DNA from 3 places in the Sanguibacter sp. TS_SC_8 genome. Region 2 is predicted to be linked to each of the others. Evidence: riboswitches for the same ligand, from Rfam matches in the RefSeq annotation. Region 2 holds a riboswitch; each other region holds the start of a gene.
What was found. Region 2 has a riboswitch for thiamine pyrophosphate ahead of thiO (glycine oxidase ThiO). Riboswitches for the same ligand answer to the same signal wherever they lie in the genome.
Positions count from the first base shown of each region.

Region 1: linked by a shared signal. The riboswitch ahead of thiD (bifunctional hydroxymethylpyrimidine kinase/phosphomethylpyrimidine kinase) and the one ahead of thiO (glycine oxidase ThiO) in region 2 are both predicted to bind thiamine pyrophosphate.
Region 3: linked by a shared signal. The riboswitch ahead of thiC (phosphomethylpyrimidine synthase ThiC) and the one ahead of thiO (glycine oxidase ThiO) in region 2 are both predicted to bind thiamine pyrophosphate.

Region 1 covers NZ_CM143955.1:1,736,243-1,741,935, reverse strand. Annotated here, with positions in the region: gene ACWA15_RS07890 (quinone oxidoreductase family protein) at 1-102, shown strand, start outside; gene ACWA15_RS07885 (hypothetical protein) at 123-377, shown strand; gene thiD (bifunctional hydroxymethylpyrimidine kinase/phosphomethylpyrimidine kinase) at 350-1,294, opposite strand; TPP riboswitch at 1,284-1,389, opposite strand; gene pheT (phenylalanine--tRNA ligase subunit beta) at 1,466-4,054, opposite strand; gene pheS (phenylalanine--tRNA ligase subunit alpha) at 4,054-5,202, opposite strand; gene ACWA15_RS07865 (amino acid permease) at 5,252-5,693, opposite strand, start outside.
Region 2 covers NZ_CM143955.1:1,030,988-1,036,680, forward strand. Annotated here, with positions in the region: gene ACWA15_RS04570 (ABC transporter ATP-binding protein) at 1-70, opposite strand, end outside; gene ACWA15_RS04575 (DUF3817 domain-containing protein) at 119-550, shown strand; gene ACWA15_RS04580 (hypothetical protein) at 558-1,112, shown strand; gene moeB (molybdopterin-synthase adenylyltransferase MoeB) at 1,216-2,418, shown strand; gene ACWA15_RS04590 (thiazole synthase) at 2,423-3,223, opposite strand; gene thiS (sulfur carrier protein ThiS) at 3,220-3,417, opposite strand; gene thiO (glycine oxidase ThiO) at 3,501-4,772, opposite strand; TPP riboswitch at 4,766-4,871, opposite strand; gene thiE (thiamine phosphate synthase) at 4,889-5,656, shown strand; gene guaA (glutamine-hydrolyzing GMP synthase) at 5,691-5,693, shown strand, end outside.
Region 3 covers NZ_CM143955.1:3,864,967-3,870,659, reverse strand. Annotated here, with positions in the region: gene clpB (ATP-dependent chaperone ClpB) at 1-1,360, shown strand, start outside; TPP riboswitch at 1,402-1,514, shown strand; gene thiC (phosphomethylpyrimidine synthase ThiC) at 1,504-3,177, shown strand; gene ACWA15_RS17420 (septum formation family protein) at 3,167-4,090, opposite strand; gene trxA (thioredoxin) at 4,298-4,660, shown strand; gene ACWA15_RS17410 (DUF302 domain-containing protein) at 4,657-5,058, shown strand; gene ACWA15_RS17405 (M48 family metalloprotease) at 5,334-5,693, opposite strand, start outside.

The sequences.
Region 1 (5,693 bases), 710 kb from region 2:
AGCGTGCGGGTCGGGGCGACCTTCCCGCTGGCCGAGGCCGCGGCCGCGCACACGGCGCTGGAAGGGCGCCGCACGACCGGCAAAGTCCTCCTGCTGCCCTGAGCACCGCTACCCTCGTGTCCATGATCAACAACTCCTGGGCCGACGGCGGCTACGAGGACCGCGGCCCGGCACCGTCCCGCGGGGTCCGGGTGGCCACGACCGTGGTCATCCTCCTCAGCACCGTCACCGGGGTCGCGTGGTTCGCCAAGGTCGGCCTGGACCAGTCCAAGGCCGACTGCTACACCAACGCCCCCGCCGGCTCGACGATGGCCGACGTGACGACGACGCTGCGCTGGCTGCCACCCGGCTACGACTGCGAGTACGACCAGCCCTGAGCGCCCACCAGGTGGTCGACCGGCCCCGCGCCGCGCCCCACCTGCAGGGCCGCGGCAGCCTCGATGGCGGCCGTGAGCCACGCCTTCGCCGTCCGGGCGCTCGCCGCCCAGTCGCCCAGGCGCGGCTGGACCGCCGCCAGGGCCGCCGACAACGAGCACCCCGTCCCGTGGGTGCTCGTGCTCGCCACCCGCCTGCCGGGCAGGACGACCGCGCCGTCACCGTCGACCAGCGCGTCGGGTGAACCCTGGCGGGCGCCGCCCGGCCCGTCGGTGCTCAGGTGCCCGCCCTTGACGAGCACCCTGGCCCCGCACCGCTGCCACAGCCGGCCACCCTGGGCAAGTGCGTCCTCCCAGGTCCGGGCCGTGGGTTCACCGAGCAGCGCAGCGAGCTCGGGGAGGTTGGGGGTGACGAGGTCGGCCAGGGCGAGCAGCCGGTGGATCCCCTGCTCGGCGTCGGGATCGAGCAGGCGGTGCCCGCTCGTGGACACCATGACCGGGTCAAGGACGACGACCGGGGGCCGCACCGCCCGGAGCCAGCCCTCGACCACCCGGGCGCAGCCCGCGTCGGCGAGCATGCCGATCTTCACCGAGTCCACGGTCACGTCATCGCTCACCGCGTGCAGTTGCTCGCGCAGGAAGTCCGGCGGCGGGACGTGGACGGCACGCACCCCGCGGGTGTTCTGCGCCACGAGCGCGGTCACCACCGCCATCCCGTAGGCGCCGTGCGCGGCGAACGACTTGAGGTCCGCGTGGATCCCGGCGCCGCCGGTCGGGTCGGTGCCGGCGATGCTGAGCACCCGGACCCGGGACGGCGCGGGGGCGGGCGGGCGTCCCGGTGGTGGGCCGGTGTCGGGTGCAGCCGGGTCGGATCGGTCGATGGCGTCGGCGTCGATGGCGTCGATGGCAGGGGTCAGCACTGGACATCCCTTCGCTAGTACGAGCTAGATCAGGTTCGACGGGTCTGGTCTCAGCCGCTCCTCCTCTCGGGCGGGCGGCACCCCGTGTCAGGTCAGACACTAACGGCCCGGTTCCCTCGAGGGGAACCGGGCCGTCAGCCAGCCGTCAGCCAGTCGTCAGCCGTGAAGCCGTCAGCCGCGCAGCTCGGCGCCGCACCGCGCGTGAGCCTGCGCGACCGCGGCCGTGCGGACGGCCGCGGTGTCCTCCGCGGTGAGGGTGCGGTCGCCCGCGCGCAGCCGCAGGGAGAAGGCCAGGGACTTCTTCCCCTCGCCCACCTGCTCTCCGGCGAAGACGTCGAAGAGCCGCAGCTCTTCGAGGAGGTCACCGGCGCCCGCGCGGACCGCGTCGAAGACGTCCTGGGCAGGCACCGCCGCGTCCACGACGAGCGCCAGGTCCTCCTTGGCGAGCGGGAACGTCGAGACCGGGGATCCCTGCAGCGGTTCGGTCGGTGCCGCCGCGAGCAGCACGTCGAGGTCGATCTCGAAGGCGACCGCACGGGCGGGCAGCCCGGTCCGCTCGATCACCTTCGGGTGCAGCTCACCGGCGTGACCGACGAACGTGCCGTCGGCCAGGGTGACCTGCGCGCAGCGGCCGGGGTGCCACGGCGCACGGTCGGTGTCCGGGCCGACCACGACGTCCACGCCGAGACGGTCGGCGACCAGCCGGACGGCCGCGATCGCGTCCGTCCAGTCCGCCGCGCGGCCCGGGCCCCACCAGCCCGGCAAGTCACGCTGACCGGCCAGCAGCCCCGCCACCTGACGGGGCTGGGCGGGCACGGCGTCGTGCAGGCGGGTGAGCTCGTCGGCGCTGGGGCGACGCGCCCCGGCCAGTGCCGGGGCCGCCGGGGCGCCGAGGACCGGGCGGGTCACCAGGCCCAGCTCGAAGAGCGCGAGGTCACCGGTCCCGCGGGCGACGTTGCGCCGCGCGGTGTCGAGCAGGGTGACGAGCAGGTTCGTGCGCATGAGGTTCTTCTCGGCGGACATGGGGTTGAGGACCCGCAGCGCCACGCGTCGTGCGTCGTCGGCGCCGAGCCCCAGGTCGTCGAGCTGTCCGGAGCCGATGAACGGGTAGCTCAGGGTCTCCACGAAACCCGCCTCGGCCAGCGCCCGGGCCACCGACCGGCGGCCCCGCTGTCCGGCGGTGAGGCCGCTCCCGGCCGGGGCGACCGGCAGGATCGAGGGGATGGTGTCGTAGCCGACGAGGCGGGCGACCTCCTCGACGAGCTCGGCCGAGCCGGTGAGGTCCGGGCGCCACGTGGGTACCAGGACGGCGACCCTCGCCTGCAGCCCGGCCCCCTCGAGGGAGGTCACCTCGCAGCCGATCTGACGGAGCACGTCGACCACCTGGTCGGCGGTGTAGGCCACCCCGACCAGACGCTCGGGCTCGGAGAGCTCAAAGGTGATCGGCGCCCGCTCGGGGAGGTCGGACAGGTCGCTGACGGCCGGGTCCGCGGTCCCGCCGCCGTGCTCGACGAGCAGATCGACGACGCGCTGAGCGGCGACGGCGGGCAGCATCGGGTCGACGCCGCGCTCGAAGCGCTTGGCCGCCTCGCTGGGCAGCTTGTGCCGGCGGGCGGTGCGGGCGATCGTCACCTGGTCGAAGTGCGCGGCCTCGATGAGCAGGTCGGTCGTGGAGGTGGTGACCTCGGTCTCGGCCCCGCCCATGACACCGGCCAGGCCGAGCACCCGCGCCCCGGTGCCTCCGGCGCTGTCGGTGATGAGCAGGTCCTCGGTGCTCAGCGCACGGTCCGCGCCGTCGAGGGTGGTCAGGCGCTCCCCGTCCTGGGCGCGGCGCACGACGATCGGGGCCACGAGGGTGGCCAGGTCGTAGGCGTGCAGCGGCTGGCCGAGGTCGAGCATGACGTAGTTCGTCACGTCGACGGCGAGGGAGATCGGTCGCATCCCGGCCTGGGTCAGGCGTCGCTGCATCCACGCCGGCGAGGGCGCCGCGGCGTCGACCCCGCGGACGATGCGGGTGACGAAACGGTCGCAGCCGACGCGGGCGTGGATCGGCGCGGAGTCGTCGACGACCACACCGAAGCCGTCCGGCGACGGCGCGGGCAGGGGCCCGCGTGCCAGGCCGAGGTCGGTGAAGACCGCGCCGGTGGAGTGAGAGAACTCCCGCGCGACGCCGCGCATGGAGAAGCAGTAGCCCCGGTCGGGCGTCACGTTGATCTCCAGGACCTCCTCGCCCAGACCCAGCAGCGCGATGGCGTCGCTCCCGGGGGTGGTCTCGTAGCCGTTGGCGGCGGTGTAGCCGAGCCGGTCGAGGACGATGATGCCGTCGTGGTCCTCACCCAGGCCGAGCTCGCGGGCCGAGCAGATCATCCCGTCGGAGACGTGGCCGTAGGTCTTGCGGGAGGCGATCGGGAACGGGCCAGGCAGGACAGCGCCAGGCAGCGCGGCCACGACGCGGTCACCGGCGACGAAGTTGTGCGCACCGCAGATGATCCCGCGCGGGATCGTGGGCCGGCCGCCGTCGTCGAGGGTGTTGTGCGCACCGACGTCGACCTGGCACCAGTTGATGACCTTGCCGTTCTTCTGCTCCTCCTTGACGAGGGAGACGACCTGTCCGACGACGAGGGGGCCGGTCACCGACGCGCCGTGCACCCCCTCCTCCTCGAGGCCGACCCGGACGAGGTCGGCTGCCAGCTGCTCGGCGGTCAGCCCCGCGGGGAGCTCGACGTGCTCGCCGAGCCAGGACAGTGCGATGTGCGGCATCAGATACCCATTCCGAAGTGCTGGGAGAAGCGGACGTCGCCCTCGACCATGTCGTGCATGTCTGCGATCCCGTGGCGGAGCATGAGCGTGCGCTCGATCCCCATGCCGAAGGCGAAGCCGGTGTACTCGTCGGGGTCGATGCCCGCGGCGAGCAGCACGTTCGGGTTGACCATGCCGCAGCCGCCCCATTCGATCCACCCGGGTCCACCCTTCTTCTGCGGGAACCACAGGTCCATCTCGGCGCTCGGCTCGGTGAAGGGGAAGAAGGACGGGCGCAGACGGGTCTTGGCGTCGGGGCCGAACATCGCCTTGGCGAAGTGGTCCAGGGTCCCCAGCAGGTGCGCCATCGTCAGGCCCTTGTCCACGGCGAGACCCTCGACCTGGTGGAACACGGGGGTGTGCGTCGCGTCGAGCTCGTCGGTGCGGAACACCTTGCCCGGGCACGCGATGTAGATGGGCAGGTCCCGCTCGAGCAGGGTGCGGGCCTGGACCGGTGAGGTGTGGGTGCGCAGCACGAGGTGCGCGGGCTCCCCCGGTGCGTCCGGGGCATCCGCGGAGCTCGCGTCGACCGGGCCGGTGACGAAGAACGTGTCCTGCATCTGGCGTGCGGGGTGGTCGGGTCCGAAGTTCAGGGCGTCGAAGTTGAACCACTCCGCCTCGACCTCGGGTCCCTCGGCGATCTCCCAGCCCATCGAGACGAAGAAGTCCCCGATCAGCTCCTGGATGGACTCGAGGGGGTGGCGGGCGCCGGGGGCGCGGCGGTCGACCGGGAGGGTGACGTCGACGGCCTCCTCGACGAGGACCCGGGCGTCACGCTCGGCCTCGAGCACCACCTGACGGGCGGCCAGCGCCTGGCCGATCCTCGCGCGGACCGGACCCAGCACCTTGCCGGCGGTCGCCTTGTCCGCCGGGGCCAGCTTGCCGATCTCCCGGTTGGCCAGCGCCAGCGGGCTGCGGTCTCCGGTCTGGGCGATGCGGACGGCCTTGAGCTCGTCCAGGTCTGCGGCTCCCGCGATGGCGTCGAGTGCGGTCCCCAGCGCGCGGGCTGCGGCGTCGGCGTCGATCGGCGAGAAGGACTCGGGTGCGGGGGTGACGGCCTCGGCAGAGGCGGCGGACTCGTCGGACTGTGCCCGTTCAGGGGTGGACATGCATGCCTTCCAAGCGTTGGTGATCGGCCGGCGGACCGGTGGGGCGATTCTAGTGGGCGAGGGCGCGGCCTCGGCGAACCTGGCGGGACCGTCGCACGCCGTAGATCACCGCGATGACCAGGGTGAGCGCGAGGGCCGAGAGCAGCTGGCGGCGGGCGGACTCGTCGAAGAGCATGAGGACGGCGATCCCGGCGAGCAGCGCCAGGGTGAACCAGGTCAGGTAGGGGTAGGCCCACATGCGCAGCGACAGCGCACCCTGGGCGGCGAGCCGGGGGCGCAGCCGCAGCTGGGAGACGGCGATGAAAGCCCACACCACGAGCAGGGTCGCGCCGACGGCGTTGAGCAGGATCCCGAGGATCTGGTCGGGCAGCCAGGCGTTGAGCCCGACGGACACCACCCCGAAGGCCACGGACGTCCACACCGCGCGGCTCGGCACCCCGGCCGCCGAGACCCCGGCGAAGTACGTCGGCCCGTCCCCGCGCTCGGCCAGG
Region 2 (5,693 bases):
ACGCAGCGGGTGAGGTCAGAGGGGGAGTCCCGGGGTCGGGGAGGGGAAGGGGGCGCACGGTCACTAACATTAGGTCGTGGCACTGACCCTCGGCCACAGTTTATTCGGAAGGCTTCCAATGACGTCCCCCTCAGACAAGAGCGCACAGACTTCCTCGTCACAGCCGTCTGCCGCGGCGGGCGGTTCCTCCGAGGCGGCCCAGGCCGCCCGGGCGAAGATCATCGGTGCCGCCCGCGGCGCGCTCACGCGCTACCGGATCATGGCGTACGTCACAGGCGTGATGCTGCTGCTCCTCGTCGTCGAGATCCTGGTCAAGATCTTCGCCGGCGACGAGGCTGTGAAGTATGTGAAGTGGATCCCCTTCGCGCACGGCTGGATCTACGTCGTCTACCTCGTCACGGTCGTCGACCTGTGGTCGAAGATGCGGTGGCGCTTCGGCCGGCTGGCCGTCATGGTCCTCGGCGGCGTCGTGCCGGTCATGTCCTTCGTCGTGGAGAAGAAGGTCCACGCCGACGCCGAGACCCGCATCGCAGCCGCCCGCGAGGTCTGAGGCGACCATGGCTCGCGGTCCGGGCGCCGCGCTCGCGCGGCTCGTCGCGGTCGCGGCGTCCGTCGCCGTCGGGGTGGGCCTCGCGCCCGGGTCGGCGGCCCCCGCGGCACCCGCAGCCCCCGACGTCGTCGCTCCCGACACCGCGGCTCCCGACTACGCAGCCGGCCCGTTCTCCCGCAACCTGTGCAGCGGCGGCAGCGGCGACCTCGTGTGCGTGACCGCCCGCGCGGTGACCGCGATGGTGCAGGGCGCCGGGCACCGGGCCGACGCCGTCGCGCAGGGCCGCGCCTGCGAGGTCCAGTCCGGGCTGTGGGTCTGCTTCGACATCGAGTCGCTCCTCGCCCAGCGCGGCGGGACGACCTACGGGGACACCTTCCTCACCCCTCGAGGCGCCGAGGTGCTCGACGCGGACCTGCTCGCCCACGAGAGCGAGCACGTGCGCCAGTGGCAGCTGTTCGGACCGGACTTCGCCCTCCTGTACCTGCTCGAGGGCACCGACCCGTGCACCAACTACTTCGAGATCGCGGCCGGGCTCGACGCGGGCGGGTACGCGTGCCCCTGACGCCCCTGCCCTGACGCCCCTGACACCCCCGACACTCCTGACACCCCTGACACCCCTGACATCCCTGACCCCTCTGGCCGAGCCCGTGTGGTTGGGTGGGGAGGTGACCACCGCTCCCGCGCTCGCCCCCTCACCCGCTCCTCCCGCGCTCGGCCCCCTCGTTGCTGAGTCGCCGCCCCTGCCCCCGGCCGAGCTCGCCCGGTACGCGCGCCAGATCACGCTGCCGCAGATCGGCATGAGCGGTCAGCGCCGGCTGAAGAACGCGCGCGTCCTCGTCGTGGGCGCGGGCGGGCTGGGCAGCCCCGCCCTCCTCTACCTCGCCGCCGCGGGGGTGGGCACCCTGGGCGTGGTCGACGACGACCGCGTCGAGGAGTCCAACCTGCACCGCCAGGTGATCCACGGGGTGGGCGACGTCGGTGCCACCAAGGTCGACTCCGCCCGGGCCGCCATCGCCGCGATCAACCCCCACGTGGTCGTGGAGACCCACCCGGTGCGCCTCACCTCCGCCAACGCCCTCGACATCCTCGGCGGCTACGACCTCGTGCTCGACGGCGCCGACAACTTCCCCACCCGCTACCTCGTCAACGACGCCTGCGAGATCCTCGGCATCCCCTGCGTGTGGGGTGCGATCTTGACCTTCCACGGCCAGGTCAGCGTGTTCTGGGCGGCGCCGCCGCCCGGGGTCGAGGCCGTCACCTACCGCGACATCTTCCCGGAGCCGCCGGCCGCGGGGACCGTCCCGAGCTGCGCCGAGGGCGGGGTGCTCGGCGCGCTGTGCGCGACGGTCGGGTCGGTCATGGTCAACGAGGCGATCAAGCTCATCACCGGCGCCGGTCGGAGCCTGCTGGGGCGCCTCGCGCTCTACGACGCCCTCGAGGTGAGCTGGCGCGAGCTGTCGGTCGGGGCGGACCCGAGCCGGGTCCCGGTGACTCAGCTCGTCGACACCGAGGTCGCGTGCGCGCTGCCGGCTCCCGACGGCGCAGCGGCAGAGATCTCCGCACGCGACCTCGCCGCCCTGCTCGCTGCCGGGTCCGACGTCCACGTCCTCGACGTCCGGGAGACTTACGAGCGTGACATCGTCACGATCGACGGCTCGGTGCACATCCCGATGGACCAGCTGCTGGCCGACGGCGGCCTCGCCGCTGTGCCGACCGACCGCCTGGTCGTCGTGCACTGCAAGGTGGGCGGGCGCTCGCAGGTCGTCGTCGACGCGGCCCGCCGCGCGGGGCTGGCCAACGTCGTGAACCTCACCGGCGGTGTGCTCGCCTGGGTCCACGACGTCGACCCGAGCCTGCCGCTCTACTGACCTCCTACACCGCCAGGTCCAGCAGCCCCGTCGTCGGCGAGGACGCGAGGGCCTGCTCGCGGCGGGGGATCCGGCCGGCGGTCGCCGCGAGGTACCCGGCCTCGACCGCGAGCCGCATGGCGTGGGCCATCCGGACAGGGTCGACGGCCCGGGTGACCGCGGAGGCGAGCAGCACTCCCGCGCAGCCGAGCTCCATCGCCTGCGCGGCGTCGGCGGCGCCACCCACCCCGGCGTCGAGGATGACCGGGACCGGGGACCAGTCCGCGATCGCGGCGATGTTGCGGGGGTTGAGGATGCCGAGACCGGACCCGATCGGGGAGCCGAGCGGCATGACCGCCGCGCACCCGACGTCGTGCAGCTTGCGGGCCAGGATCGGGTCGTCGCTCGTGTACGGCAGGACCGTGAAGCCGGCGCGGACGAGGGTGGCCGCGGCGGCGACGAGCTCGATCGGGTCGGGCAGCAGGGTGACGTCGTCGGCGAGCACCTCGAGCTTGATCCAGTCCGTGCCGCAGGCCTCACGGGCGAGCTCTGCGGTGAGCACCGCCTCCCGGGCGGTGAAGCAGCCCGCGGTGTTGGGCAGCGCCCGGATGCCGTTGCGGGCGAGCAGGTCCCACACGGTGCCGCCGCTGCCCGGCGCCCCGTCGACGCTCACCCGGCGCAGGGCCACGGTGGTCAGCTCGGTGCCCGAGGCCACGAGGGCTTCCTCCAGGTGCAACAGGTTCGGTGCCCCGCCGGTGCCCATGATGAGCCGGGAACCCAGCTCGACACCCGCGATGATCAGCGGGTCCATCCTCGGAGCGGTCATCCGCCCTGCACCGCCGTGACGATCTCGACCCGGTCCCCGGCGCGCAGCGTGGTGCTGGCCCAGGCCCCGCGCGGGACGACCCGGTCGTTGACGGCGGCAGCCACCCCGATCGGGGCGGATCCGGGTGGCCGCGACGGCGCGAACCGCGCCAGCAGTGCGGAGAGCTGCGCGACGTCGGGCGTGAGCGCACGCACCTCACCGTTCACAGTGATGGAAGCAGTGATGGAAGCGGTGGTCGATGCGGTTGTCGAGAGAGGTGTCACGGTGCCTGTGGTGCTCATCGGGTGGTCTCCGGTCCGAAGCGTCGTGGGTCGGCGGCACCGAGGGCCGCCGTCAGGTCAGGAGCAGCGTGGGGTGCGCCGAGCAGAGGGGCCAGGGCGGCGGCGGTGAGCGGGGTGAGCAGGATCCCGTTGCGGAAGTGCCCGGTCGCGGCGAGCAGACCGGGCACACCGGTCTCCCCGATCAGCGGCAGGTTGTCCGGGGTGCCGGGCCGGCCGCGGTTGGTCACCTCGAGGAAGGACAGCTCGTCGATGCCGGGCACGAGCGCCCGGGCGTCGCGCAGCAGCGCGAAGACACCGCCCGCGCTGGCCAGGTCCTCCGCGGGGCCCTCCTCACTCGTGGCACCGACCACGACGTCCCCGCCGGCCCGGGGCACGATGTAGATCGGCCGCATCTGGACCGTCCCGCGCACCACATGCGCCAGGTCGAATCCGTTGGAGGTGCGCAGCCGGAGGGTCTGGCCGGCCACGTGCCGGACCGGCAGGTGCACCTGCGCCAACGGGGTCACCAGCCTGCCCGACGACGTCCCGGCGGCCAGCGCCACCGTCCCGGCATGGTGCACCCCGCCGTGGGCATCGGTGGCACCGATCACCCGTCCGTCGCCGCCGAGCAGGAGCTCGGCGGCGCTCGACCGCACGAGCCTGACGCGAGGATCGGCGATCAGCACCGCGAGCAGCGCGCGGTGCACGGACCGCGGGTCGACGTGGTGGTCGCCCTCGACCCACAGTGCGCAGGACAGCCGCGGTCCGAGGAACGGTTCACGCTCGCGGGCCTCGGCGACGGTGATCGGCTCCGAGCGCAGACCGAGGCGGGTGTGCAGGGAGTGCAGGCGGTCCAGCTGCGCGGCGTCGGCCTGGTCGTAGCCGACGGTGAGCGTCCCGCTCGTCTCGAAGCCGAGCTCCATGCCGGCGGCGTCGGACAGCTCGGCGGCGAAGGCCGGCCACAGTGCGGCCGAGGCGACGCACAGCGCGGTGAGGGCGTCCTCCCCGAAGGCCGCCTCGGCCACCGGGGCGAGCATGCCGGCCGCGGCGAAGGTCGAGCCCGCGCCGGGGGAGGGGTCGAGGCAGGTGACGCTCAGGCCGGCGCGCAGCGCCTGCCAGGCCAGCGCGGCCCCGATGATCCCGACGCCGATGATGAGGACGTCGCTCGTGGTCAGCGCCGTGGGTGAGGACGAGAACTGGGGCGACGGTGCTGGTGGCGACGGTGCTGGTGGCGACGGTGCTGGTGGCGACTGTGGTGGCGGTGCTGACGCTCCTGTGGGTGCGCGCATGTCACGGTGCTCCCTTCGCTGGAATGACCCAGAGCAGGTTCGACGGTCGGCGTGATGCCCTCTCAGCCCCGCCTGTGCGGGGCTCCCGTGCACGAGCCACAGTACACTCACGGACCATGACATTGACCGTGAATGGTGCCAACGGCCAGCGCCGATCCCGAATGGCGCAGGTGCGGCTGTACCTGTGCACCGATGCTCGCACGGACCGTGGCGGGCCGCGCGACTTCGTCACCTTTCTCCATGCGGCGCTGAGCGGTGGCGTGGACGTCGTGCAGCTGCGGGACCGGACCCTCGACGTCGTCGACGAGCTCGAGTACCTGGCGCTCGCCCGTGCGGTCACCCGCGAGCACGGGGCGCTGCTCGCGGTCAACGACCGGGCTGACCTCGCGCTCGCCGCCGGCGCGGACGTGCTCCACACCGGTCAGCGGGACCTGCCGCCGGCCTTCTCGCGCTCGCTGCTCGGCCCCGAGGTGATCCTGGGCCGCTCGTCGGGGGGTGGTGGGCAGGGCGCTGCGGCGCTCGCCGACCCCGACGTCGACTACGTCTGCGTCGGGCCGGTGTGGGGGACGCCCACCAAGCCGGGGCGGGCGCCGGTCGGGACCGGTGCGGTGCGTGCCATGGCCGACGCCGCGGCGTCGGGCCGTGTCCTGACCGGCAGCGACACCGAAGCCACAGAGGTCGTCGCCCCCTGGTTCGCGATCGGTGGCATCGACCTGGACACGGTGGCCGACGTCGTCGCCGCGGGGGCCGAGCGGGTCGTCGTCGTGCGGGCGATCACGCAGGCGCGGGACCCGGAGGCGGCGGCGCGGGCGCTGCGCGCGGCCCTGGGGCCGCTCGGCGGCGACTCGGCGGTGACTCGGCGGAGACCGGCGGTGAACGGCTGAACGACCAGCCGCGCGGGGCGACTATCCTGGGTCCGTG
Region 3 (5,693 bases), 1.3 Mb from region 2:
GATGGAGGAGCTCGCGCTGGAGAAGTCCGACGACGAGGCCTCCCGCGCGCGCCTGGGCGCGCTGAGGGCCAACCTCGCCGACCGCAAGGAGGAGCTCGTCGCGCTCAACGCCCGCTGGGCCGCCGAGAAGGGCGGCTTCAACCGGGTGGGAGAGCTGCGCGAGAAGCTCGCCGACCTCGACACCCGCGCCGCACGCGCCGAGCGGGACGCGGACCTGGAGACGGCGTCGCGCATCCGGTACGGGGAGATCCCGGCCCTGGAGCGCGAGCTGGCCGACGCCGAGCGTGCCGAGATCTCCGAGAGCACCGAGAGCTCCGCCGACCGTCCCGCCCCGCTGGTGGGCGACAAGGTCGACGCCGACGAGATCGCCGAGGTCGTCTCCGCCTGGACCGGGATCCCGGCCGGGCGGATGCTCCAGGGCGAGAGCGAGAAGCTGCTGTCCATGGAGAAGGTCATCGGCGAGCGGCTGATCGGGCAGAAGGCCGCCGTGGCGACCGTGGCCGACGCCGTCCGCCGGGCGCGGGCCGGGGTCTCCGACCCCAACCGGCCCACCGGCTCCTTCCTCTTCCTGGGCCCCACCGGCGTCGGCAAGACCGAGCTGGCCAAGGCGCTCGCGGACTTCCTGTTCGACGACGAGCGCGCCATGGTGCGCATCGACATGTCCGAGTACTCCGAGAAGCACTCGGTGGCCCGCCTCGTCGGGGCGCCCCCGGGCTACGTCGGCTACGAGGAGGGCGGCCAGCTCACCGAGGCGGTGCGACGTCGCCCCTACTCCGTCGTGCTCTTCGACGAGGTGGAGAAGGCCCACCCGGAGGTCTTCGACATCCTGCTCCAGGTGCTCGACGACGGCCGCCTCACCGACGGCCAGGGCCGCACGGTCGACTTCCGCAACGTCATCCTCGTGCTGACCTCCAACCTTGGCTCCCAGTACCTCGTCGACCCGCTGCTCGACGCGGGCGCCAAGCGCGCCTCGGTCATGCAGGCGGTGCGGGAGGCGTTCAAGCCGGAGTTCCTCAACCGGCTCGACGACGTGGTCCTCTTCGACCCCCTCGACCTGGACGAGCTCGGCTACATCGTCGACATCCAGGTGACCGAGCTCGGGCGCCGGCTGACCGACCGCCGGCTCGAGCTCGAGGTCACCGACGCAGCCCGGGAGTGGCTGGCGATCGAGGGCTTCGACCCGGCGTACGGGGCGCGCCCGCTGCGCCGCCTGGTCCAGCGCGAGATCGGGGACCGGCTCGCCCGCAAGATCCTCGCGGGAGAGATCGCCGACGGCGACCACGTCGTGGTCGACCGCCCGGTGGACGGAGCCGACGGCGTAGACGCAGGTCAAGGTCTTGTGCTGGAGGTCCGTGGCTGACTCTTCGACGTGTGGTGGTGTGAGGTACTGTGCCTGCACAACCACATACCCACGGGAGTTCGCAGCAGCGAACTGAGAGGGCGGCTCACGCGCCGCCGACCGTTTGAACCTGTTCGGATCATGCCGACGTAGGGAGACGCTCGATGAGCAGCAGTGCTGTGCGCAGATCAGTGACGACCGGACCCATCACCGGGTCCACGAAGATCTACACCCCGGTCGCCGGGGCTCCCGGGCTCCGGGTCCCCGGCCGCCGGGTGCACCTCACCAACGGCGAGCACCTCGACCTCTACGACACCTCCGGGCCCTACACCGACTCCGCTCCCGGTGCGCTGCCCATCGACGTGGCCGCCGGTCTGGCGCCGGTGCGCAGCAGCTGGCGACGCCCGGACCCGGTCCAGGGCGCCGCCACCCAGCTGGCCTGGGCGCGGGCCGGCGTGGTCACCGACGAGATGCGCTTCGTCGCAGCCCGCGAAGGGGTCCCGGTGGAGCTCGTGCTCGACGAGGTGGCCCGCGGACGGGCGGTGATCCCCGCCAACCGCAACCACCCCGAGTCCGAGCCGATGATCATCGGCAAGGCCTTCGGGGTGAAGATCAACGCCAACATCGGCAACTCCGCGGTGACCTCCTCGATCGAGGAGGAGGTGGAGAAGATGGTCTGGGCGGCCCGCTGGGGAGCTGACACCTTGATGGACCTGTCCACCGGGAAGGACATCCACGAGACCCGGGAGTGGATCCTGCGGAACTCCCCGATCCCGGTCGGGACCGTCCCGATCTACCAGGCGCTCGAGAAGGTCAAGGGGGACCCGACCCTCCTCACCTGGGAGGTGTACCGGGACACCGTGATCGAGCAGTGCGAGCAGGGCGTCGACTACATGACGGTGCACGCCGGGGTGCTGCTGCGGTACATCCCGCTGACTGCGGCCCGGGTGACCGGGATCGTCTCGCGCGGCGGGGCGATCATGGCTGCCTGGTGCCTGGCCCGCCACGAGGAGTCGTTCCTCTACACCCACTTCGCCGAGCTGTGCGAGATCCTGCGACGCTATGACGTGACCTTCTCCCTCGGGGACGGGCTGCGCCCGGGGTCCATCGCCGACGCCAACGACGCCGCCCAGTTCGCCGAGCTGGCGACGCTGGGGGAGCTCACCAAGGTCGCCAAGTCCTACGGCGTGCAGGTGATGATCGAAGGTCCCGGGCACGTGCCCATGCACAAGATCGTCGAGAACGTCCGCCTCGAGGAAGAGCTGTGCGAGGAGGCGCCGTTCTACACCCTGGGCCCGCTGGCCACCGACATCGCACCCGCCTACGACCACATCACCTCGGCGATCGGGGCGGCGATCATCGCCCAGGCCGGCACCGCGATGCTCTGCTACGTCACTCCCAAGGAGCACCTGGGGCTGCCGGACCGCGACGACGTCAAGACCGGCGTCATCACCTACAAGATCGCCGCCCACAGCGCGGACCTGGCCAAGGGGCACCACCGGGCGCAGGAGCGCGACGACGCCCTGTCGAAGGCTCGCTTCGAGTTCCGGTGGAACGACCAGTTCGCGCTGTCCCTCGACCCCGACACGGCCCGGGCCTTCCACGACGAGACGCTGCCCGCCGAGCCGGCCAAGACCGCGCACTTCTGCTCGATGTGCGGGCCGAAGTTCTGCTCCATGCGGATCTCCGCCGACGTGCGCGAGTACGCGGCGGCGCAGGGGCTGACGACCGTCGAGGCGATCGAGGCCGGCATGGCGGAGAAGTCGAAGGAGTTCGCGGACCGCGGGAGCAAGGTGTACCTGCCGCTTGCTCCCGGGCCCGGTCACATCAGCGGATGAGGCTGTCCGTGAGCTCCTCGTCGGGGCTCGAGGCGATGCACAGGCCCTTGCGGTCGCCTTCGCTCCAGGAGTCCTCGCTCGGGGTCCATACGAGGAACTCGAGAGTCTCCGGCACCGTGTCGGAGGTGATCGACTTCCCGGGGCAGATCCCGGTGGTCTCCTCGATGGTCTTGGCGGTTCCGGGGTACCTCTCGCCGGAGAACGTCTTCGCTGCGACCACCTGGGCGTCGTGAGCGTCGTCGCACGGCACGACGGTCACGTCGGTCACCGCGTCGTCGGTGGGCAGGGACAGCAGGCAGTTGCCCACGGTGAGCTCACGCGCGTGCGCGGTGGTCTGGGCGTCGACGTCCTTGGGCAGCGACTCCACGTCTGAAGACGACAGCAGGAAGAAGACTCCGACGGCGGCTCCGAGGAGCACGAGTGCGCCGATCACGGAGACGATGATGATCACGGTCTTGTTCCCCGAGCCGCCCGCGGGAGGCTGCGCGCCCCACTGGCCCTGCGGGGGGTACTGGCCCGGCTGGGCGTACTGGCCCGGCTGGCCCTGGGGGGCGTACTGACCCGGCTGGGCTTGCTGGGGGTACTGACCGGGCTGGCCCTGGGGGGCGTACTGACCGGGCTGGGCCTGCTGGGGGTACTGACCGGGCTGGCCCTGCTGGGGGTACTGACCAGGCTGGCCCCACTGCTGGCCGGGCTGACCCTGCTGACCAGGCTGGCCCCACTGCTGACCGGGCTGACCCTGCTGGCCAGGCTGTCCCCACTGCTGACCGGGCTGACCCTGGTGCGGGGCGGCCCACTGCTGCGCCGGTCCTGGCGGGGAGAACTGACCCGGCTGAGCGAACTGACCTGGCGGTGGCGGTCCCGGGTTCTCCGGGTCGACCGGGCCTGGCGGAGGGGGAGGGACTGAGGTCACGGGGCGCTACCGCCTTCGATCTGCGTCCGGAGAAGGGACGGGTGGATTGTCGTGTCTGAAGACTAGCGTCGGTTGCCCCAGAGTTGGCTCAGGGGACCGTCGACCCCCTGCGGAATATCCCAGCGCGCGGTACGTTATACCCCCAGGGGTATCCACCGGATTCGCCTCGCACCACTTCCGTTCGCACCGCACCCGACAGGAGAGACCATGACCACCGTCAACCTCACCCAGTCCACCTTCTCGGACACCGTCCTCAAGTCCCCGATCGTCCTCGTCGACTTCTGGGCCGCCTGGTGCGGCCCGTGCCGCAGCTTCGCACCCGTCTTCGAGGCCGCCTCGACACAGCACCCCGACGTCGTCTTCGGCAAGGTCGACACCGAGGCCGAGCAGGCCCTGGCCGCTCAGGCGGACATCACCTCGATCCCCACCCTGATGGCCTTCCGCGAGGGCGTCCTCGTGTTCGCCCAGCCCGGCGCCCTGCCCGCCAAGGGCCTGGAGCAGGTCATCACCGCCGTGAAGGCGCTCGACATGAACGATGTGCGAGCCAAGATCGCCCAGGGGGCGTCATGACCTACGGGATGAGCGTGACCCTCGACCAGCCCTTCGGTGCCACCGTCGCGGCCGTGCGCGCGGCGCTCGGCGAGCAGGGCTTCGGCATCCTCACCGAGATCGACATGGCCGCGACGCTCAAGACGAAGCTCGATGTCGATGTCGCGCCCCAGGTCATCCTCGGGGCCTGCAACCCGCCGCTCGCCTACCGGGCGCTGCAGGCCGAGGCGTCGGTCGGCCTGCTGCTGCCGTGCAACGTCGTGGTCCGCGCCGTCGGCGACGACCGCACCATGGTGGAGGCGCTCGACCCTCTCATGATGGTCCAGGTCACGGGCAACCCGGCCCTGCAACCCGTCGCGGAGGACGCGGCCGTCCGGCTCCGTGCGGCCTTGGACGCGCTGAGCGCCCCGGTGCCCTGACCGTGGCCTGATGGACGCCGGCCACCCCAACCCGCGCCAATCCGCCCGCGAGGTCGTCTGTTCCGCTCGGTTTCGTCCATCCAGAGAGACGACATCACGTGAAACAGACGACCCCACCTCGGTGGATCGGGTCTCGGAGCTCAGCTGCCCGACGCCGCACCGAGGCTGGGGGCGGGTGCGCACACATCCACCTGCCTCCGCGGGCATCAGTGCCCCCGGCGCTGGTCGGTAGCCTGAGGAGGCCCGTCCGGCGTCAGCACGAGGCGCTCACGGCGTCAGCACGAGGCGCTCACCGCGAGCCGTGCGTACGGCAGGGCGACGACGGACACGCCGAGCAGCACAGCACCCAGGTAGCCGCCGACAAGAACGAGCTGCCACCGGGACGAGTGTGTCGGCATCTGCACGAGCCTGCCGGCGCGCCGAGACACACCGACGGTGGCGGCATGGAGCGCGGGCGCCGGGGCCCGCTGCGCCGTGAGCGGCCCGGCCAGTGCCAGCAGCGCACCGGCCACCGCCCGCGTCCCGGTGGCCCGCCGTGCCGCGTCGTCGGCCGCCATCTCCGCGAGAACCGCGACGGCAGTGCCTGCCGCAGCTACCAGGGGAGACCAGCCGAGGACGACCCGCAGATCCGTGAG